DNA from 4 places in the Streptomyces sp. NPDC020681 genome. Region 2 is predicted to be linked to each of the others. Evidence: riboswitches for the same ligand, from Rfam matches in the RefSeq annotation. Region 2 holds a riboswitch; each other region holds the start of a gene.
What was found. A riboswitch is a leader RNA that binds a small molecule or an ion and turns the genes downstream of it on or off. The one in region 2 is predicted to bind cyclic di-AMP.
Positions count from the first base shown of each region.

Region 1: linked by a shared signal. The riboswitch ahead of ACH4YL_RS19630 (M23 family metallopeptidase) and the one ahead of ACH4YL_RS00330 (transglycosylase SLT domain-containing protein) in region 2 are both predicted to bind cyclic di-AMP.
Region 3: linked by a shared signal. The riboswitch ahead of ACH4YL_RS07140 (M23 family metallopeptidase) and the one ahead of ACH4YL_RS00330 (transglycosylase SLT domain-containing protein) in region 2 are both predicted to bind cyclic di-AMP.
Region 4: linked by a shared signal. The riboswitch ahead of ACH4YL_RS11855 (peptidoglycan DD-metalloendopeptidase family protein) and the one ahead of ACH4YL_RS00330 (transglycosylase SLT domain-containing protein) in region 2 are both predicted to bind cyclic di-AMP.

Region 1 is NZ_JBIRTX010000007.1:297,500-301,215, forward strand. It holds gene ACH4YL_RS19625 (GntR family transcriptional regulator) at 1-516, opposite strand, end outside; gene ACH4YL_RS19630 (M23 family metallopeptidase) at 716-1,498, opposite strand; cyclic di-AMP (ydaO/yuaA leader) riboswitch at 1,511-1,677, opposite strand; gene ACH4YL_RS19635 (M16 family metallopeptidase) at 1,914-3,302, opposite strand; gene ACH4YL_RS19640 (M16 family metallopeptidase) at 3,299-3,716, opposite strand, start outside.
Region 2 is NZ_JBIRTX010000001.1:67,198-70,913, reverse strand. It holds gene ACH4YL_RS00335 (substrate-binding domain-containing protein) at 1-974, shown strand, start outside; cyclic di-AMP (ydaO/yuaA leader) riboswitch at 1,798-1,986, shown strand; gene ACH4YL_RS00330 (transglycosylase SLT domain-containing protein) at 1,991-2,764, shown strand; gene ACH4YL_RS00325 (DUF3592 domain-containing protein) at 2,896-3,330, shown strand; gene ACH4YL_RS00320 (maleylpyruvate isomerase family mycothiol-dependent enzyme) at 3,382-3,716, opposite strand, start outside.
Region 3 is NZ_JBIRTX010000002.1:755,250-758,965, forward strand. It holds gene ACH4YL_RS07125 (LPXTG cell wall anchor domain-containing protein) at 11-379, shown strand; tRNA gene ACH4YL_RS07130 (tRNA-Met) at 499-572, shown strand; gene ACH4YL_RS07135 (PP2C family protein-serine/threonine phosphatase) at 747-1,892, shown strand; cyclic di-AMP (ydaO/yuaA leader) riboswitch at 2,147-2,302, shown strand; gene ACH4YL_RS07140 (M23 family metallopeptidase) at 2,314-3,360, shown strand; gene ACH4YL_RS07145 (PrsW family intramembrane metalloprotease) at 3,412-3,716, opposite strand, start outside.
Region 4 is NZ_JBIRTX010000004.1:375,960-379,675, forward strand. It holds gene ACH4YL_RS11850 (alpha-galactosidase) at 1-1,007, shown strand, start outside; cyclic di-AMP (ydaO/yuaA leader) riboswitch at 1,393-1,549, shown strand; gene ACH4YL_RS11855 (peptidoglycan DD-metalloendopeptidase family protein) at 1,552-2,517, shown strand; gene ACH4YL_RS11860 (SGNH/GDSL hydrolase family protein) at 2,737-3,528, shown strand; gene ACH4YL_RS11865 (carbohydrate kinase family protein) at 3,537-3,716, opposite strand, start outside.

The DNA.
Region 1 (3,716 bases), on a different contig from region 2:
CTCGGCCCAGGACTCCACCGGCTTGGCCGGCTGCTCCACGGAGTACATCCAGGCGATCTTGTGCCGCAGCTGGGTGAGCAGGGCGATCAGACCCGGACTGCCGGACGCCTGGGCGAGCGTCTCGTGGAACCAGCCGCCCAGTGAGCGCAGGTCCTCGCCCTGGCCGCGTCTGGCCCGCTCCTGCCCCAGCCTGACCAGGCCACGCAGCACCTTGAGATGCGCCTCGGTGCGCCGCTGCGCGGCCCGCGCCGCGCCCAGCGGTTCCAGCAGCATCCGGATGTCCAGCAGGTCGGCGGCCTCCTGCTCGGTGGGCTCGGCGACGCACGCGCCGGCATGCCGGCGCGTGGTGACGAAGCCCTCGGACTCCAGGGTGCGCAGGGCCTCGCGGACCGGGACGCGGGAGACGCCGTAGCGGCGGGCCAGCTGCTCCTCGGTGAGCCGGCTGCCGCGCTCGAATACACCGGAGACGATGTCGTCGCGGATCGCCGTACATACCGAGTGCGCGGGAATGCGCATGACCGAACCTCCGCTTTAATCCGCGCGAAACGCAGCCGATTGACGTCTGTTCAGTGACTCTATTGCAGTGAGCCGCATTTTCCGATGGCAGGCCGGAATCCATGGATATCTTTTGGCCAGGAGGCCCCAAACGCCGAAGGCCCCGGCGAGGGGCCGGGGCCTTCGGTGTGTGCGCGGGAACAGACGCGTCGCAAGGGGGTCAGACGTTCACGCCGTGCGCGCGCAGGTACGCGACCGGGTTGATGTCCGAGCCGTACTCGGGGGTGGTGCGGACCTCGAAGTGGAGGTGCGGCCCGGTGGAGTTGCCGGTCGAGCCCGAGAGACCGATCCGCTGGCCCGCGGCGACGCTCTGCCCGACGGAGACGCTGATGGAGGACAGGTGGCCGTACTGCGTGTACGAGCCGTCCTTCATCCGGAGCACGATGTTGTTGCCGTACGCGCCGCCCCAGCCTGCCTCGACCACGGTGCCCGCGCCGACGGCCACAACCGAACTGCCGGACGCGGCACGGAAGTCGACGCCGGAGTGGCTGCCGGAGGACCAGAGCGAACCGCCGGCCTTGTAGCCGGTGGTGACGTGCGAACCGGCGACGGGGAGCCGGAAGGCGTTGAGGCGCTTGCGCTCGGCCTCACGGGCGGCGTGCTCCTTGGCCTCGCGGATCTCCTTGGCACGGGCCTCGGCCTTGCGCTTCGCCTCGGCGGCGGCCTTCGCCCTGGCGCGGGCCTCGGCGGCCTCGCGCTCCTGGGCCTCGGCCTGCTCGGCGATCTGGGCGGCGAGCGACGCGGAGCCGACGACCTGGGTGGGACCGGAGTCGGTGACGGTGGCCGCGGCGGGCGCGGCAGCGGTCTCGGCGGCGAAGGCCGGAGAAGCGATGGCTCCGATGACGCCGGTGGTGGTGAGAGCCGCAACGCCGGCGATGTTCGCGCTCTTGCGCGACATCCGGCTGGGGGCACGGTGTTTCCCGGTGGCACGGGTGAACGCCATGAAGTGGCTGGTCCTTTCCTTCCTTCTCGCCTACCGGGTTAGCTGACGGGTTCGGAGCAGGAAGGTCTCCTACGGGCCCCTTCACACGAGTGCGAAGGCGTCCGATTCACCCCAGGGACTTCATGTGGGTCCCCGGCTCCCCAGGCTCGCGCCTGACGGGGACTCGGCGATGGCTGCCCGTGCCGCGGATGCGGCGGGCTACTGGCGGACAGCCCGACCGACGCTAAACGGATCAACTTCCCATCACCAAAAAGTCAGCCCCGTTTGTCACGCATGCCACAGGACAGACAGGCACCACCGCTACAAAAGGGGCAAATGACGGAACCCCGGCGTCGGGTGGACGCCGGGGTTCCGTTCTTCGTTGTGAAGTTGTTCGCCTCGATCGGCCTTGCATCGAACGGCGCGAGGTGCCCGATCAGCCCGTGACGACGGTCACTTCGCCGATGCCGAGCGCCCTGACGGGCTCCTCGATCTTCGAGGCGTCACCGACGAGCACAGTGACCAGCCGGTCCACCGGGAAGGCGCTCACGGCCGCGGCCGTCGCCTCCACGGTGCCGGTGTCCGCCAGCCGCACATACAGCTGCGCCTGGAAGTCGTCCGGCAGATGCTGCTCGACCTGGTCGGACAGCGTGCTCGCGACGGACGCCGCCGTCTCGTACTTCAGCGGCGCGACGCCGACCAGGTTCTGCACGGCGACATCGCGCTCCGCGTCGGTCAGCCCCTCGGCCGCGAGCGTGCGCAGCACCTTCCAGAGGTCGTCCAGCGCCGGTCCGGTGTTGGGCGTGTCCACGGAGCCGCTGATGGCGAGCATGGACGCGCCGGAGCCGTCCGGAGCCGAGCGCAGCACCTGGCCGAAGGCCCGTACGCCGTAGGTGTAGCCCTTCTCCTCGCGCAGCACGCGGTCGAGCCGGGAGGTGAGCGTGCCGCCGAGGCAGTACGCGCCGATCACCTGGGCCGGCCAGACGCTGTCGTGGCGGTCCGGGCCGACGCGGCCGATCAGCAGCTGCGTCTGCACGGCACCCGGGCGGTCCACGATGACCACGCGGCCGGTGTCGTCGGCGGAGATCTGCGGTACGGGCCGCGGCGATGCCTTGTCGCCCGTCCAGGCGCCCAGGCTGTCCGCGAGCACGGCGTCGAGATCGACTCCGGTGAGGTCGCCGACGATCACCGCGGTGGCGGTGGCGGGCCGGACATGCGCCTCGTAGAAGGCCCGTACGGACGCGGAGTCGATCCGCGCCACGGTCTCTTCGGTGCCCTGGCGCGGGCGCGACATCCGCAGCGCGGACGGGAAGAGCTCCTTGGAAAGCTCCTTGGCGGCACGCCGGGCCGGATTGGCCGCCTCGTGCGGGATCTCGTCCAGCCGGTTCTTGACCAGCCGATCGATCTCGCTGTCGGCGAAGGCGGGTGCCCGCAGCGCGTCGGCGAGCAGACCGAGCGCCTTCGGCAGCCGGGAGACCGGGACCTCCAACGAGACCCGGACGCCGGGGTGGTCGGCGTGCGCGTCGAGCGTGGCGCCGCAGCGCTCCAGCTCGGCGGCGAACTCCTCGGCCGAGTGCTTGTCGGTGCCCTCCGACAGGGCGCGGGCCATGATCGTGGCGACGCCGTCGAGGCCGTCCGGCTCGGCGTCGAGCGGTGCGTCGAGCGAGAGCTCGACGGCCACGACCTGCTGGCCGGGGCGGTGGCAGCGCAGCACCGTCAGGCCGTTGTCCAGCGTGCCGCGGTCGGGGGCGGGAAAGGCCCAGGGCCGGGCGGGTCCGGCCGTCGGCTGCGGGTGGAAGTCCATGGTCACGGCAGCGTCGCTCACTGGTCCGCCTCTTCCTCTTCGTTGCTGACGTCTTCGTCGCTGACGTCGCCGTTCTCGGAGCCCGCCACCGGTTCGTAGACCAGCACCGCCCTGTTGTCCGGGCGCAGCCGCGCCTCGGCGACGGCCTGCACCTCCTCGGCGGTGACGTCGAGGACACACTGGACTGCGGTCAGCGCCAGCTGCGGGTCGCCGAACAGCACGGCGTACCTGCACAGTTCGTCCGCGCGGCCCGCGACCGTGCCGAGCCGGTCCAGCCACTCGCGCTCCAACTGCGCCTGCGCGCGCTCCATCTCCTCGGGCGTCGGACCTTCGGCGGCGAACCGCGCCAGCTCCTCGTCGACCGCGGCCTCGATCTGCGGGACCTCGACGCCGCCGGACGTCTTGACGTCGAGCCAGCCGAGCGAGGGAGCGCCG
Region 2 (3,716 bases):
TCGGCTTGCTCCTGCCCGAGAACGAGGCTGCTCGCTACGAGAAGTTCGACAAGCCGGTCATCGAGAAGAAGATCAGCGACCTGACGAACGGCAAGGGCAAGGTCGTCTACGCGAACGCCAAACAGGACGCAGCCCTGCAGACGCAGCAGGTCGACTCGATGATCTCCGACAAGGTCGATGTGCTGATCGTCGACGCGGTCGACTCCAAGTCGATCGCCGGAGGCGTGCAGCGGGCCAAGGACGCGGACATCCCGGTCGTCGCCTTCGACCGTCTCGCCGAGGGCCCGATCGACGCGTACACCTCCTTCGACAACGAAGAGGTCGGCCACGTCCAGGGCAAGGCGCTGCTCACGGCTCTCGGCAGCAAGGCGAAAAACGGGCAGATCGTCATGATGAACGGTGCTGTCACCGACCCGAACGCCGCGATGTTCAAGCGTGGCGCGCATGCCGAGCTGGACGGCAAGGTCAGCGTCGGCGAGGAGTACGACACCAAGGAGTGGAAGCCGGAGAACGCGAACGCCAACATGGCGGCCGCGATCTCGTCGATCGGCAAGGAGAATCTCATCGGTGTCTACTCCGCCAACGACGGCATGGCGGGCGGCATCATCGACGCGCTGAAGGCCGCCGGCATCACCGAGCTCCCGCCGGTCACCGGCCAGGACGCGGAGCTCGCCGGAGTGCAGCGGATCGTCGCGGGCGAGCAGTACTCCAGCGTCTACAAGCCGAATGCCCCGGAGGCGGCCGCCGCGGCGGAGATGGCCATCCTTTTGGCGAGAGGCATGTCGCTCGACTCCATGGCGCAGGTGGATGTGGACAGCCCGACCACCAAGGCCATCCCCTCGGTCCTGGTCCCGGTCGTCTCTGTGACGAAGGAGAACATCGCGGACACGGTCGTCAAGGACGGCGTCTACACCGTCGCCGAGATCTGCACCCCCAAGTACCGGGCGGACTGCGACCGAATCGGTCTGACGTAGCGGCGCGAGACCCCGCGGCCCCTGGCGCGACCCGCTCAGATCCTGGTCGGACCGACCTGCATGTGGATGTGATCCTGGTGAGCCTGCCGGAGTGCGGGGTCTCCGCGCGTGGTTCCGTCGAGAGTCCCGGCGATCGCGGACAGGTCGAGCGCGCGCCCCTGATTGTGACAGTCGTTCGGCGGCCCGCGCTGCCTGCTTGGCTGGCACGCGTCGCCCCTGGACAGGAAGAGCTGCCCGCGCCCCGGTTCATCGCGGCATCGATGCCGGGCAGCCAGTCATGCCGCCGGGGGAGCGGTCGGGCAGGCCCAGCCAGTTGCCGGCCACGCTGACCGACCTGGTGCAGGAACTGATCTCCACGTAGGCCCGTGGAAGCCTGTTGGGCGTCGGCTCATCCGGCGCCGTCGCTGCGCGCCGTCGCCTCGGACGGCCGAACGCATCCGGCTGGCTCCGCCGTGGCTTGCGCCTGCTCGCGTGGAGAGGACGGCACGCCGATAACGCAAGCTATGTCCGAAAAGACCCATCACGGGTAATTCCATCTTCTATTTCACTCCGTGCCCGCATTAGGTGTACTCGCGCGAATTATCATTCGCTCGTGCGCTGTCGCAAAGCGGATGGTTGCGCTCCAGTCCAGTGAAATGGGTCACGTCCGCGTCGATATGCGGTGCGGCCTCTTCGTGCCCACTCTCGTTCCGCAGAAAGCGAGTTGAGCTTTCCGACCGGATTGGATCACGGTAATTCGGCGCCCCGGATGCGTCCCGAGGATTGTGTCCTCGAATTCAGGGCTTGTTCGACTAAGTCCGTTTCGCTTACGGTCACCATCAATCCGGATGGACCGCCGAATCCTGCCGCCGTCCGGGAAAACCGCACCCACTCACGTACGGCAGGAGCGGGGGACCCAGGTAAGCCGCCGATCCGGAATCCGGAACGGCTCGGGGTTAAGTCGCATTCCCATGCGGCCGGGCATCTCCAGCCCGAACCCGACAGCTCACCTCGCAGGCGACGGAGAGGAATTCGTCATGCCCGCAAAGGGTAAGCACCGTCGTCCCAAGTCCAGTTCGCTGACGCGCAGTTTCGTTGCCGCGGGCACCGGTGGCGCCGCGCTCATGATTCCGGTGATCGGGGCGACCGCAGCAAGTGCCGCTCAGCCGGCGACGCCGCAGCTCGCCAAGAAAGTCACGGCGGTTTCCGCGTCCGCTACCGCGAAGAAGGCCGCTCCCAAGACGTACACCGTCGTCGCGGGGGACTCCCTGTCGGAGATCGCGGACGACCTCTCCGTGCGCGGCGGTTGGAAGCAGCTGTACAAGGACAACAAGAAGGCCATCGGCGACAACCCCCGCCTGATTCGTCCCGGCCTCAAGCTGACGATCGGTGCGAAGGCCAAGGCGCCTGCCTCGTCCGAGCGGGCCAGCCGCTCCGAGGCGCGGACCAAGCTGCCCAGCAAGAAGCCCGCGGCAAAGGCCAAGAGCTACTCCAATGACCTCGACGGCTGGATCAAGGAATCCCTGGACGTCATGGCCCGGCACGGCATCCCCGGCTCGTACGACGGCATCCACCGCAACATCATGCGCGAGTCCTCCGGCAACCCGCTTGCCATCAACAACTGGGACTCCAACGCCCTGGCCGGAACGCCGTCGAAGGGCCTTCTTCAGGTCATCGAGCCGACCTTCCTGGCCTATCACGTGCCCGGCACGTCGATGGACGCCTATGACCCGGTCGCCAACATCACCGCCGCGTGCAACTACGCCGCCGACCGCTACGGATCGATCGACAATGTGAACGGACCGTACTAAGGAAGCCGGGCCGAGCCGTCAACTGGTCGGTGAAGGCGTGTTGTTCGCGTTGATAGTTGTGTGCGCGGCCTTTCCGGGTCCCAAGTACGCGCAGTAACGTGGCTGAAAAGCGCTGTGCCGGGGGGACTTTGATGGCTCAGTACAACTACGCCTTGCCCGCAATCGCCGCACTCATCGGCGTGCCGCCGATCGTCAAGGTGGTCCGGCGGTCACTGAGACTGGATCTCGCCTGGCGCAGCGGGCTTTCCGCAGAAGCACGCTGTCTCGAGGCCTTCGAGACGGAAAAGAAGGACAACGAGGGCGGCCGCACCCGCGTGCGGCACCGCATCTACGAGTTCACCACGCGCCAGGGCAGGACCGTCCGCTTCGAGGAGCGGGACGGTCCTGTTCTGGCTGTTCCGGGTGACATCGTCGTCGTCCACTATTCGCCCCGCCGCCCGGAGCGGGCCACGGCGCGTCCGCCCGCCCCCGTCAAGAACTGGGTCAAGGCGGCAGGGGCAGTGGGGGCCATCCTGCTCGGCATCGGACTGTTCGCCTACCTCGGCACGGTCCCCAGCGACGAATGAACGGCAGTGCCCCGGGACTGAGCAAGTCGTACTGGGCTCCCTGACCGGGCCTTACTGGGTCGCCGTGACGATGCAGCGGCGTAGCTCCTCGACCGCCTCCGGGACACCCTCGACCGTCACTCCGGCCGGCTCGCCGGCGCCCTCCCAGTTCCACATCCAGCGCAGCACTGCCGTGGGCGGGCCGCTCACGGTCACGTCGGCCGCGTCGTCGCCGGCGCCGCTGTCGGCGCCGCCGTCGACGGCAAACAGCCCCGGGCCGGTCCGCACCCGCCACGCCGCTCCGTCGGTCCGCACCGTGTACGTCCGGCCCGGTGAGCCGGCCAGGATGTCGGTGAAGTAGTCGCCCCACCCGGCGACGCTGTACGCCACGAAGACCGTGAGCAGCT
Region 3 (3,716 bases), on a different contig from region 2:
AACGCGGTGGATGTGCTGCTCCTTGTCGCCACCGACGAGATCCGGAAGGACATGGACCGGCGGTTCGGGGCGGGCGCCGTCCGTCTCACCGGGGCTGCGGGCTTCGACGTCGCTCACGGAGTGCAACACCACGCCGTTCCTCGCGGCCGCGGGCCGGATCACCGTCGCTCCCGAGCGCGGCACCACCCCGCCGACCGCCACGCCGTCCGCCACTCCGTCGGCCTCGGCCACTGCTGCGACGGGCGGGAGCACGCCGACCACCACGACCGGCGCGCTCGCCAGCACCGGCTCCTCCAGCGCCACCTGGTACGCGGCCGCCGCCCTCGCCCTGATCGCGGCCGGCGGTGTGCTCACCGCGGTGCGTCTGCGCCGCCGCTGAGACACCGGGTCCGGCGGGTCCGACCGGCCCGCCGGACCCGTCGGCGCACCGGCTGCGAGGCACTCCCCGTAAATGTGGAGTGGATCTTGCTCCGGATGGCGTAAGGTTGTGTTCATCGACGCGGGGTGGAGCAGCTCGGTAGCTCGCTGGGCTCATAACCCAGAGGTCGCAGGTTCAAATCCTGTCCCCGCTACTGAAGACAGTGGCCCGGCACTCGCAAGAGTGCCGGGCCACTGTCGTATGCCTTCGTCGGCCGCCGCATCGCCCGGTTGGCCGATGGCGATTCGCCGCCCGGCGCGGTTACGGCCAGCCTGGGAAGGGCGCGGTACCGTCCGCAGCCGTGGGCGGACCGGGCAGGAGAGCACCATTGGCGACCGGAGAGCAGCAGGGCGGCTTCGTGGCCCGCCGAGTCGTCCGTGCGCTGCCCGCGCTGATGATCCTGGGCGGTCTGCTCTTCGATCTCACGACTCCGGACCGGTTCACGGCCGTGCCGATGTTCGCGGCCGCGCCGCTGCTCGCCGCTCCGTTCTTCTCCTGGCTCGCCACTCTGCTGACCGGCATCGCCGCTTCGCTGGGCGTGGTCGGGCTGCACTTCTACAACAGCTCGATCGGCGAGATCACGTCCTACACCGAGACCGCCACCGTGCTGACCGTCGCCGGTCTCGCGCTCTTCATCAACACCGTCATCCGGCGCAGCGGTGAGCGGCTCGCCTCCGCGCGCGTCATCGCGGAGACCGCGCAGCGCGCCGTGCTGCCCACGCCGGCCGAGCGGATCGGCGGACTGCAGGTCGCCGCGCGGTACGAGGCGGCGCTCGCGGACGCGTTCATCGGCGGCGACCTCTTCGCCGTGCAGGACACGCCGCACGGCGTGCGGCTGGTGGTCGGGGACGTGCGGGGCAAGGGGCTCGAGGCCGTCGAGGCGGTGGCCGTGGTCATCGGCGCTTTCCGCGAGGCCGCCGAGCAGGAGAGCTCGCTGGAGGGTGTCGCGGAGCGGTTGGAGCGGGCGCTCGCGCGCGAAGGCACCCGGCGGGACACCCTGGACGCCGTCGAGGGGTTCACCACCGCCGTGCTCGGCGAGATCCCGCGTGGCGGCGGGGTGGTGCGGCTGGTGAACCGCGGCCATCCGGACCCGCTGATGCTGTACGCCGACGGCGACCTGGACTTCCTGGAGCCGGCCGAGGCCTCGCTGCCGCTGGGCATGGGCGATCTGGGCAGCTGGCCGGACCGGGCGCAGGAGCATCCGCTGCCGGACGGGGCGACGCTGCTGCTCTACACGGACGGCCTCTCCGAGGCGCGCAATCCGGCGGGGGTGTTCTACGACCCGGGCGAGCGGCTCGGCGGGCGGTTGTTTCCGGGGCCGGAGGAGCTGCTGGACGCTCTGGTCGACGACGTACGGCGGTATACGGGCGGCGGATCGAGGGACGACATGGCGCTGCTGGCCGTCTGCCGGCCCGCGGAGGGACAGCCGGAGCGGCGCCGGACGGTGCCGGTGGTCAAGGCGGATGCGGAGTAGTTGTGCGAGGACTGGTGGGGTGACCTGCACTGTGTGTAGTCGGAGTGGAGCCCTCCGCATAACATTTGATGCACCGTCAGAAATGTGACCAAGTCTGAGGGCCGATCAAGTCGCCCGATTCCGGCTGCTTGTGTCCTAGTTGGTCCCGGCGGAAGTCGTTAACGATCATCCGGAACAGCTTGGAATCCAGACCCCGTGTCTATTAACGTTCGATAACGCAGCGCGGTCGTCACAACCGTCGCAAGAGACGGCACCGTGCGCACGCGCCGAATCCCGCAAGGGAACCGGGGAACCACCACTTGGGGTGAATCGGGTACCTCCTGTCGCACTGGTCGCGGCAGTAGCGCCCGTAGGAGACCTTCCTGCTCCGAACCCGTCAGCTAACCCGGTAGGCGAGAAGGAAGGAAAGGAGTACGCCTCAGTGGCGTCCAACAGGCCTGCCCCAGAAGCACCCTTCACGTCTGACTTCTTCGGCGAAGAGGGGGCGGAGCGGTCGTACGAGGAGTGGAACCCCACCGAGGACTCCGTCCGTCCGGTGCGCGGCAAGCACCGCGTCATCAAGCAGCGCGGCGGGCTCGCCCGCAGCTCCACGGTGCTCGGCGTCGGCGTGATCGCCGCGGTCGGCGCGGGCGGCATCGCCACCGCGCAGGACAAGCCGCCCGTGTCCATCTCGCTGCCCGACGCCATCTCGGACAAACTGCCCGACGCCCAGTCCCTTCCCGGCGTCGGCTCCTTCATGTCCGACTCCGACGAGTCGGCGCCGACGGACGAGCAGACGGCCTCCTCGCTGTCGGCGATGGGCCTGGCCTCCGAGACCGGCTCCGCCGAGGAAGAGAACGGCGCCGGTGAGGCACTGCGCGCCAGGATCCTCCAGCAGGCCGAGCAGCAGCAGGCCACGGTCGACGCCGAGGCGAAGGCGGCAGCGGAGAAGCTCGCCGCCGAGAAGGCCGCGGCCGAGGCGCTGAAGCAGCAGACGGCTGCCGAGGCGGCGGCCCAGGCCGCGAAGGAGAAGGCCGAGGCTGAGGCCAGGGCCAAGGCCGAGGCGGCGCGCCTCGCCGAGCTGGCGAAGAGCTACGCGCTGCCGACCTCCTCGTACACGATCACCTCCACCTTCGGCGAGGCCGGCTCTCTCTGGTCCTCCGGCTACCACACCGGCCTGGACTTCGCCGCGCCGTCCGGCACCCCGATCAAGGCGGTGCACGGCGGCACCATCAAGTCCGCGGGCTGGTCCGGTTCGTACGGCTACCGCACGGTGCTGGAGCTCGAGGACGGCACGGAGGTCTGGTACGCCCACCAGTCCTCGATCTCGGTCAGCGTCGGGCAGAAGGTGACCACCGGCCAGACCATCGGCCGCGTCGGCGCGACGGGCAATGTGACGGGCGCGCATCTGCACCTCGAGGTCCACACGGCGGGCGGCTCGGACATCGACCCGATGGCCTGGCTGCGGGGCAAGGGCCTGACGGTCTGAGTCAAGTCATGCGCTAGGGCCTGTCGTCTGGATCAGGCCCTGGCCGCGGTACTAGCCGCGGTACGGGTTGTAGCCGCCGTAGTCGCGATGCGGCGGCGGCGTCCACACCCGGCCTGTCGCCCGTGCCGCGTACGTCAGAGCCGGGCCGGCCACCTCCTTGCGCTGCCACATGTGGTGCAGCAGCTCCTGCTCGCGCGCCACGAAGTCCGGGCCTGCCGTGCCGCGGTGGGCCCGGTGGCGCAGAAACGCCAGCGACGTCGCGAACCGCTCGTACTCCGACACGGCGTGCGCGGCGGCCGGTCCGTGCGCACGCAGGGCGACATCGCGGGCCATCGTGCGCGCCCGCATCGAGGAGA
Region 4 (3,716 bases), on a different contig from region 2:
CGAACGGTCTCAAGCCGCTCGCCGACGACGTGCACGCACTCGGCATGCAGTTCGGCATCTGGGTCGAGCCGGAGATGGTCAACGCCGACAGCGATCTCTACCGCGCACATCCCGACTGGGTGCAGCACCACCCCGGCCGTGCCAGGACCGAGTTCCGCAACCAGCTCGTGCTCAACCTCGCCCGCCAGGACGTCCAGGACTACCTGTGGGAGCAGCTCGACGGGCTGCTGAGCAGCGCGCCGATCGACTATGTGAAATGGGACTTCAACCGCTGCTTCACGGACGCGGGCTGGCCAGGCCAGGAGTATCCGCAGAAGCTGTGGGTCGAGCATGTGGACGCGCTGTACGCGCTGCTCGACCGGCTGCGGGCCGCGCACCCGCAGGTGGCCTTCGAGTCCTGCTCCGGCGGTGGCGGCCGGATCGACCTGGGAATCCTCTCCCGGACCGATCAGGTGTGGACCTCGGACAACACCGATCCGCTGGACCGGCTCGCCATCCAGCACGGCTTCACCCAGATCCATCCGGCGCGGGTCATGGCCGCATGGGTCACCGACAGCCCCAATGTCCAGCTGAACAGTCGCGTCAGCACGCTCGGCTTCCGCTTTGTCAGCGCGATGGCCGGAGTGCTCGGCGTCGGCGGCGACCTCACCGAGTGGACGGATGAGGAGCTGGCGGAGGCGCGCGACTGGGTGGAGCTCTACAAGAAGATCAGGCCGCTGGTGCAGCACGGCGAGCTGCACCGGCTGCGCGCGCCGGACGGCGGACTCAGCGCCGTGCAGTACGTGCGCGGTGCCGAGACCGTTGTGCTCGCGCTGCTGCAGGCGCAGCACTACGGCGAGCGGCCGCCGCGGCTGAGGCTGCGCGGCATCGACCCGGCGGCCGCGTACGAGTGCCTGGACACCGGAGCCGTACACCGCGGCTCTGTCCTGCTGCACCACGGGCTGCACACCGGACTCAAGGGCGACCTGGACGCGACGGTCATCCGGCTGCGGCGCATATCGGACTAAAGGGTTCTATAGCTGGCGGTCTCGGTGAAATTCCTGCGTCATTGGCCGGAATTGGGAAGCAAGTGAGAGCGATCGCCGCTAATTGACTCTTCTGGCCCTTCTGTCCGAATTGGATGATTCGGTATAACGTGCCCCGTCTACAAGGGAGATGGGGTATGGCGCGTGAGCAGGATCATATTCGTGACGGTGTGTGGCGGTCGCACAAAGCGGAATTCCGCACGCCAGACGGACACTCAAGATCATTGATTCACGGAGTGTGACCGGAATTCTCCGGTGGTTTCCCGACTGGCCGTTGATCGGCAAAAGGAGTGACTTGTTCCGCTCGGCGCGGCTCGCTTAACGTCACGGCAATCCGGACGGACCGCCTAATCCTGCCGCCGCCCGGAATTCGAACCCACCCACGCGTGGCAGGAGCGGGGGACCCAGGTAGTACGCCGATTCCGGAATTCCGGACGGCTCGGGGTCAAGTCGCGCAGTTGCGCGGCCGGGCATCTCCAGCCCGAACCCGACAGCTCACCTCGTAGGCGCCGGAGAGGAAAGCGCCATGCCCGCAAAGGGTAAGCATCGCCGTCCCAAGACCAGTCCGCTCACGCGCACCGTCGTCGCCGCCGGCACCGGCAGCGCCGCGATCGCCATCCCGCTCATGAGCGCCGCCGGCGCCCACGCGGCCGACAAGGCCGCACCCGCCGCCGCCCCGGAGAAGGCAGTGGCCGCCACGGCCCCGTACAAGGTCGCAGCCCCGGCGGCCAAGAAGCCGGCCGCGGCTCCCACCACGTACCGCGTCGTCGCCGGCGACTATCTCTCCAAGATCGCCGCCGAGCACGATGTCCGCGGCGGCTGGAAGAAGCTGTACCAGGACAACCGGGAGAGCGTCGGCGAGGACCCCTCGCTGATCCACCCGGGCCTCAAGCTCACCCTCGGAGCCAAGGCGAAGGCCAAGCCTCAGGCCAAGCCCGACGCCAAGCCCGAGCCGCGCAAGGAGAGCCGCGAGAAGTCCTCGGCCGACACGTCCAAGGACTCCGGCTCCGAGAAGGCCGCGCAGCCCAAGGCCGAGAAGCCCGCGGCCGAGAAGACCGCCAACAGCGCCCCGCAGGCCAGCAGTGACGGCTTCACCGCCCCGCTCGACTCGGTCAACATCAGCACCGCCTACCGCACGGCCGGTGCCATGTGGTCCAGCGGCTACCACACCGGCATCGACTTCGTGGCCGCCTCCGGCACCACGATCAAGTCCGTGGGTCCGGGCACCGTCGTCTCCGCCGGCTGGGCCGGCGCGTACGGCAACGAGGTGGTCATCCAGCACAGCGACGGCACCTACTCGCAGTACGCCCACCTCTCCTCCCTCTCGGTCTCCTCCGGGCAGAGCGTGAGCGGCGGGCAGCAGATCGGCCTCTCCGGCTCCACCGGCAACTCCACGGGCCCGCACCTGCACTTCGAGATCCGGACCAGCCCGGGCTACGGCTCGGACATCGACCCGGTGGCCTACCTGCGCCAGCACGGCGTGTCTCTCTGACGCCGGACCGGCACGGGACCTGAACGGGTCCTGAACCGCGCCTGACTCCGGACCTGACCCCGGACGAAAGCCCCGAATCCCCTCGCGCCACGGCGGTGCCGCGAGGGGATTCGGCGTTATTCCGCCTTGGACGAGATTTGACCGGTGGCAAACGTCACCCCTCGTCAACCCCTCCTTACGGTCGCGTAGGTCACATCCGTAAGGGAAAGATGAGGACTTGTGGCAGACGATTCGAGAACAGAGAACAGTGGCTCATTCGGGTCGTACGCGGCGATCGGTGACAGTTTCACCGAGGGCGTCGGCGACCCGGGCCCGGACGGGACGTACGTCGGCTGGGCCGACCGCTTCGCGGTCCTCCTCGACGACCGCACGCCGGAACACTCCTTCAGGTACGCCAATCTCGCCGTACGCGGCCGTCTCCTCGACCAGATCGTCTCGGAACAGGTGCCGAGGGCGAAGGAACTCGCCCCCGACCTGGTGACGTTCTGCGCAGGCGGCAACGACATCATCCGCCCCGGAACCGACCCCGACGACGTGGCCGAGCGCTTCGAGCGCGCGGTCGCCGACCTGACCGGCGCGGTCGGCACCGTCATGGTGACCACCGGATTCGACACCCGCGGCGTTCCCGTGCTGCGCCATCTGCGCGGCAAGGTCGCCACCTACACCGCGCACGTACGGGCCATCGCCGACCGCTACGACTGCCCCGTACTCGACCTGTGGTCGCTCAAGTCCGTCCAGGACAGGCGGGCCTGGGACCCCGACCGACTCCATCTGTCGCCCGAAGGACACACCCGCGTCGCGCTGCGCGCCGCGCAGGTGCTGGGACTCGGCGTGCCCGCCGACCCGGACCAGCCATGGCCGCCGCAGCCGCCGCGCGGACCGCTCGAGGTGCGCCGTGACGACATCCACTGGGCACGCGAGCACCTGGTGCCGTGGATCGGCCGGCGGCTGCGGGGCGAGAGCTCCGGCGACCATGTCGAGGCCAAGCGTCCCAATCTGCTGCCGCTGTGACGGCGGTGTCAGGGCCTGGCTGTCTGTAGTTCCTCCGGACCGATCAGCGCCGTGCTGCCCGCGCCCGTGCAGGCGTACGCGCCCGCCAGCGCACCGAGCCTGGCGCTGTCCTCCAGGTCGCGGCCGGACAGTCGGCCGTACAGAAATCCGCAGACATACGCGTCGCCCGCGCCGGTCGAGTCCACCAC